Regions from separate parts of the Bacillus sp. P4_D3 genome, predicted to be linked through region 3. Evidence: riboswitches for the same ligand, from Rfam matches in the RefSeq annotation. Region 3 holds a riboswitch; each other region holds the start of a gene.
The links. A riboswitch is a leader RNA that binds a small molecule or an ion and turns the genes downstream of it on or off. The one in region 3 is predicted to bind S-adenosylmethionine.

Region 1 (2,270 bases), on a different contig from region 3:
GTAATAGAACGAATACGCGGATCAACAATACGATGAATGATATCTGTAATAAAAATACATACAATTAATAGCGAACTATAGAAAATGGTTGTTCCCATAATTACCGGATAATCTCGGTTAAAAATACTATCTACAAAATATTTTCCTAAACCAGGAATTGAAAAGATTTTTTCAATAATGAAAGTTCCTGTTAAAAGTCCAGCCATTAATGGGCCAACAAATGTAAGTACCGGAACAATTGCATTTCGAAGAGCATGTCTTATAATGATTTTCTTAATTGGTATACCTTTTGCTCTCGCTAGCTTAATATAATCACTCTGCAACACTTCAATCATATTAGAGCGAACAAATCTTGTAATAACTGCGATTGGCCCGAGCGCTAATGCGAAAGAAGGTAATACAGTATGCTCAAACGTTCCCCACGACGCCACTGGTAGTAATTCAAATTGGATGGCGAACACTTGTATAAATAGTGGCGCTAAAATAAAACTAGGAATAGAAATACCGAGAATCGCAAGCAAGCTCACACTATAATCAATCACTTTCCCATGATATAGCGCGGCAAATGTACCTGCGGCAATTCCGACTAACAATGAAATAACAAGTGCTTGTAAACCAATAATTGCCGATGGTCCAAAACCAGTTGTTATAATTTCCGATACACCTTGACCTGTTGATTGAACAGATTCACCAAAATCAAAATGAACTACCCCATCCAAATAAGCAACATACTGATTCCATAACGGTTCATCCAGGTGATACTTAGCTCTCATGTTTTGTATCACTTCTTCAGGAAAGATTTTCGCATCTGACGAAAATGGATCCCCTGGAATAATATGCATAATTAAAAATGTTACTGTCGTAATGACCCATAGCGTAAACACCATAACCGATAGTTTTTTAATAACATACACTTCGATAACCCCCTAAACAAATGAATTTACTTTGTTTTATTGACATATTTGTTCCTATTACTCCTTTTCCACTTCTTAAAACACAAAAAGCCTTGATCTTAAAAAATAAGATCAAGGCTTAATAAAACTATGCCCATCACTTATCTTTCAAGCCTTGCTTGCTGGAATTAGCACGGTGTTCTATTACAGAACCCGCTGCTGAGGTGTCATAGGGCCAGTCCCTCTACCTCTCTGGATAAGTAAATTGCTATATTATTATTTGGTTCAAATTGTATATTTTGAATTATAATTCTGAAAAAATGAAAAGTCAATCTAATTGGATATATTTAGAAAAATCAGTTTTTGATGGCATTATTTCTTAAAATCACTACTTTAACTTATAATAAAGGTAATTACTTTAAAGGAGTTATAAGATGGATCCCTTACTTCTGGCTACTATAGGATTGCCATTAACAATTGTCATACTCGTTATCATTGGTTTCTATAAACTCTTCATTAAAAAGAAACGTATCACTTCTTTTTATACACCCTTCGATAATATTACTGGACAAACAATTTCAGAATTTCACGAAGAGCAGAAGGTATTAGTATGCGAGGATGAAGACGGAGATGGTAAGAAGAAAAAATAACCTTGCGCATGCGCAAGGTTATTTTTTCGTTTCTGTTTGAAAACGTTTATAGTATGTCGATGCTGTTGAAAAATTAATTTCTATATCACGAATCAACGATGAATCTTCTTCTTTAGCTAACTTCTGTAATTTTTTCATCGCTTGTTCTGATTCATTTAAGAAACCAACATACATTTCATGTTCTTGTTCTTTCGACTTCGGTACATGAATTTCTTTACGCATATGATCTATATCTTCTAACATGCCCGTTGTTACATTTTGCACGTCTTCCTTAAATTTAGCATTAGTTATTTCCTTACCGCCCTTTTCTTTTGCCACTTCAAATAACTGTAACGCTTTATTAATTTCCTTGTTCATCTTCGCATCATACTTTTCATGTACCTCACGATACACTTTCGTATCTTCTGTCTGTTCAGTAGATTGCTCTACCTTTTCTTTCGGTTCCTTCGTATCTTTCGTGTCTTTATTTCCATTACATCCCGCTAGAAGGAGCATACCCCCAAGCATTGCAATACCGAAAACCTTCTTCATCTCTTATTCTCCTTTTATCTACATCTACTACGAATTACAGTTTCTCTTATCTCCACTTGTTTTATTATACCGAGAACGTCCTAAATTTTGCACTTAAGATGATCTCTTAATAAATATACACACATTTTTGTCACATTATCGTCACTTTATGCAAGTAACTTCACCACTCTACCTTACAAAACTGTAAGCACACATA
Region 2 (2,270 bases), on a different contig from region 3:
AATAGCCATGAATCAAACGGGCTTAAGACAGCACCAGAGGCATTATGATAATGAGCAAGCTCCTCGCAAAGAGATTTCCCTTTCGCAACGACAAGTCCGCTTAGTACATCGTTATGTCCGCCTAAATATTTAGTTGCGCTATGAAGGACGATGTTTGCACCTTCTGTTAATGGTTGCTGTATATAAGGTGTATAGAACGTGTTATCTACAATAAGAAGTAGTCCGTGCCTTTTCGCTACACTTGCTACACTTACGATATCAGTTACTTGCATTAATGGATTAGTCGGTGTTTCTATGAAAATAGCCTTCGTTTGAGATGTGATTGCTTGCTCAATTTGTTTAATAGATTGTGTATCTACGTATCTACATCGAATATTCCACTTGTCTTCATGTTCGGAAAATAGACGATATGTTCCTCCGTATAAGTCTTCGGATACGATAAGCTCATCTCCGGAACGGAATAGTGAAAGGACAAGGAGAACAGCCGCCATTCCTGAACTACAGGCATACCCTTGCTCACCGCTTTCTAAGTCTGCAATTGCCTGTTCTAAAAGACCGCGAGTCGGATTTCCAGTTCTTGAATAGTCAAAGCCAGTAGATTTACCAATTCCTTCGTGACGATAAGCAGTTGAGAAATAAACAGGTGGATTAACAGTTCCTGTTGTAGCTTCGCTACGGTTCCCGATTTGTGCTAGTTTTGTTTCGATTGTTGACATGTGAAAATTCCCCCTTTTTAAAGTGAACGACTAAGTGAAAATAAAAAAAGCCTTCTAAGAAGAAGGCTTTCGGATTGAATAGAGTCTTCTTCTCATCTGTCAAATCTTTCACAATTTGCTGGAATTAGCACCTTATTAACGAATGAATGTTAATGGTTGCTGAGGCGTCATAGGGCCAGTCCCTCTACCTCTCTAGATAAGAATGTTCGTATGAAATTTTTATTATGTTTTTAACTTTACAACAAAAGATAATTGAATTGCAACTTTATTTTAAATAATTTTTATTTTTCCGCAAGTGTCATTGACTTTTATTTTAGTGCATGCTAAATTTATAAAAAATTAACAAACATTGTTAAAAGGGGAACGTATTTCCTTTTAGCTACATAAATAAAATAATAAAGACAAACTCTTATTGAGAGCGGTGGAGGGAAAGGCCCTGTGAAACCCGGCAACCTTCAAACTAAATGTTTGAAACGGTGCTAAAACCTGCAAAACGTGTGTTTTGCATAATAAGAGGAGGAACAATTATGTCCCCCTCTTCAAAGTGAAGAGGGGGTTTTTTATATTGATAGAAATGAGGGAGATTCGTGAAATTACTAGATTTATTATCAAAAGGAGTTGTAATAGGTGATGGTGCGGTTGGAACGTTATTACATTCGCATGGTTTACAAAGTAGTTTTGAAGAATTGAATTTGTCTGACCCGGACTTAATTATATCGATCCATAAACAATATGTAGCTGCTGGAGCGGATGTTATTCAAACGAATACGTATGGTGCGAATGAAGCGAAACTCCGCATGTATGGTCTAGAAAATCAAGTTGTCCAAATTAATAAAGCGGCAGTGAATATTGCGAAAGCATCAGTAACAGAGCGGAATGCAATTTTAGGGACAATTGGAGGTATGAAACATATTGGTGCTGTTACAACGACTGATATAGAGAGAGAATTTATGTTACTTGAGCAGGCAGGTGCTTTACTAGAAGAACAGGTTGATGGATTACTATTAGAAACTTTTTATGATGAATTTGAATTATTGCATGCCGTTAAAGTATTGCGTAAACAAACGAATATTCCGATTGTTGCTCAGTTAGCGTTACATGAGGCAGGTACGACTCAAAATGGGAATGATGTCAATGAAATATTAAAACAGCTTTTGGATTACGGTGCCAATGTTGTTGGATTGAACTGTCAACTAGGGCCACTTCATATGACGGAAGCTTTCAAAATGATATCGATTCCTCAAAATGGCTATTTATCAGCATATCCGAATGCAGGTCTCCCGAATTATGTGGAGGGGCGTTACGTATATGAGGGAAGTCCAGCGTATTTTGAAGAGATGACACCAAACTTTATTGAACAAGGTATTCGTTTATTAGGTGGTTGTTGTGGTACTACCCCGGAACATATTGAAGGAATGAAACGTGCTATTGCAAATGTTGCACCTGTAATAGCAAAGGAGACGATTCAAAGGCCTAAAGTGGTCCATACACATGAGAAGCGTTCGAGAGCTCATGTTACTCTCGCAGAAAAGGCAAAGAAACAAACGACAGTTG
Region 3 (2,270 bases):
TTCAATCATTTGTAAATTACGCTAATGGTCAATATCATTTAGAACCGCTTTTAAGGCAAGGAGAAAGAACTGTTAATTTTCGTTTTGGAGATGAATGCTGTTCGTTACAAATTTCAAGAGATTATATAGAACTTTTGAAAGAGGCGAGAGGAACGGAACAAATCGTTTGTTTAGAGGAAGAGGATGTACAAAAATTAGTGACTGGAAATATGAGGTTGCAAACGTTAATGAGTGATGGACGGGTACAATATTCTGGAACGTATCGAACGATGTTATTAGTTGAATCGATGTTTCATATATGTAAACCGATGTCAGTCGGGGCTTAAAATTCTGAAGTTTCTTTTTTTGCGAAAATTTCTGTTGACACGGCGTGTGGATATTGATACAATTCAATTCATAAAATATAGACAATTTCATAAATTTTAAATCAGACGAAAATTTAATCTGATTTCTCTTATTAAGAGAGGTGGAGGGACTGTGCCCTGTGAAGCCCGGCAACCGTCAACTTATGTTGAAATGGTGCCAATTCCTGCAAAGCAAATGCTTTGAGAGATGAGAGAGAGGGATAATGTTGTTATATACGCATATAAACCTTTCTGCTTCTCTAGAAGCGGAAAGGTTTTTTGTCGTTTGAATGCGGAGGACATTCAAATAATAAGAGGAGCTATAACGATGGACTACACGCATCAAAAATAAAAAAATGCGGAGTCTATCCAAAGTTTTTATGAAATCTAGCTCCAGCGGCTAGAATGTTCGATGGCTTCGCTTCTTCCTATGAGGCAAAAAGCGCCTCTACGTCAGAAGCTCCATCCACTTTACATTCTAAACGAGCCGCTTACGCTTTTTAAACAAAAAAGGGGTGATACACCATGATTCTATTAGAGAATGTAAAGAAAATATATAAGGCAAAAAGCGGTGATGTCACTGCTGTAGATAACGCCAACTTACAAATAGAGAAAGGCGAAATATTTGGTGTTATCGGATATAGTGGTGCTGGGAAAAGTTCGTTAATCAGATTATTTAATCAGTTAGAGAAACCAACTTCTGGCCAAATTACAATTGCGAATCGTGTGATTTCAGCGATTACTGGAAATGAACTTCGTAAGGCAAGACAAGAAATCGGAATGATTTTTCAGCATTTCAACTTACTTTGGTCACGAACTGTGCGTGAAAATATCGCATTCCCACTTGAAATTGCAGGTGTCGATAAGGCAGAGAGAAGAAAACGTGTCGATGAGTTAATTCATCTTGTTGGATTAGAGGGAAGAGGAGACGCGTACCCATCTCAGCTAAGTGGTGGACAAAAGCAGCGCGTCGGGATTGCAAGAGCGTTAGCTAACAATCCACAAGTACTTTTATGTGATGAAGCAACGTCAGCTCTTGATCCGGAAACGACAGATCAAATTTTAGATTTATTATTAGATATTAATAAGCGTCTCGGCTTAACAATTGTATTGATTACGCATGAGATGCACGTTATTCGCAAAATTTGTAATCGAGTTGCTGTAATGGAGAAAGGGAAAATCGTAGAAACGGGTCCAGTACTTGACGTATTCCGTAATCCACAGCAAGATATTACGAAACGATTTGTACAGCAGTTAACTGATTCTGAAGATACAAATGAAACGATTGAAAGCTTAATTGAAAAATATCCAGATGGAAAAGTAATTCGTTTGCAGTTTGTCGGTGAAGCAGTAGAAAGACCGGTACTTCAAAGGTTAATGCAGCGCGGTGATATAGAAGTTAGCATTTTGCAAGGAAATATCGCACAAACGAATAACGGCTCTTACGGAAGTTTAGTCGTTCATTTAAATGGTGAAGAAACAGCGATCCAGCAAGCAATAGAAGGGATTCATCAAGATCAAGTAGAGCTGGAGGTGATTGCACATGGATAAGTTAATTGCAAATGTTGATTGGAATCAAATGTTAGAAGCAACTGGTGAAACGTTATATATGACGGCAATCGCAGCGCTTGCCACATTTGTTTTAGGACTTATTTTAGGACTATTACTCTTTATGACAGCGAAAGATAATTTATGGGAAAATAAAGCGATTAATACGGTGATTGGAGCGTTCGTAAACATTTTTCGTTCTATACCGTTCATCATTTTAATTATTTTATTAATTCCATTCACAAAGATTCTTCTTGGAACAATTCTCGGAGCGAGTGCAGCGCTGCCAGCTTTAATTATTGGAGCGGCACCATTTTACGCGAGAATGGTTGAAATCGCACTTCGTGAAATTGATAAAGGTGTAATTGAGGCTTCAAA

Region 1: linked by a shared signal. The riboswitch ahead of AC1DTM_RS04535 (ABC transporter permease) and the one ahead of AC1DTM_RS01830 (methionine ABC transporter ATP-binding protein) in region 3 are both predicted to bind S-adenosylmethionine.
Region 2: linked by a shared signal. The riboswitch ahead of AC1DTM_RS14145 (bifunctional homocysteine S-methyltransferase/methylenetetrahydrofolate reductase) and the one ahead of AC1DTM_RS01830 (methionine ABC transporter ATP-binding protein) in region 3 are both predicted to bind S-adenosylmethionine.

The regions. Positions count from the first base shown of each region.
Region 1 covers NZ_JBFUIN010000013.1:20,214-22,483, forward strand. Annotated here, with positions in the region: gene AC1DTM_RS04535 (ABC transporter permease) at 1-914, opposite strand, end outside; SAM riboswitch class I at 1,052-1,156, opposite strand; gene AC1DTM_RS04540 (DUF3951 domain-containing protein) at 1,328-1,543, shown strand; gene AC1DTM_RS04545 (hypothetical protein) at 1,562-2,074, opposite strand.
Region 2 covers NZ_JBFUIN010000123.1:4,218-6,487, reverse strand. Annotated here, with positions in the region: gene AC1DTM_RS14150 (methionine biosynthesis PLP-dependent protein) at 1-716, opposite strand, end outside; SAM riboswitch class I at 806-919, opposite strand; SAM riboswitch class I at 1,123-1,232, shown strand; gene AC1DTM_RS14145 (bifunctional homocysteine S-methyltransferase/methylenetetrahydrofolate reductase) at 1,304-2,270, shown strand, end outside.
Region 3 covers NZ_JBFUIN010000005.1:19,797-22,066, reverse strand. Annotated here, with positions in the region: gene AC1DTM_RS01835 (hypothetical protein) at 1-326, shown strand, start outside; SAM riboswitch class I at 452-559, shown strand; gene AC1DTM_RS01830 (methionine ABC transporter ATP-binding protein) at 870-1,895, shown strand; gene AC1DTM_RS01825 (methionine ABC transporter permease) at 1,888-2,270, shown strand, end outside.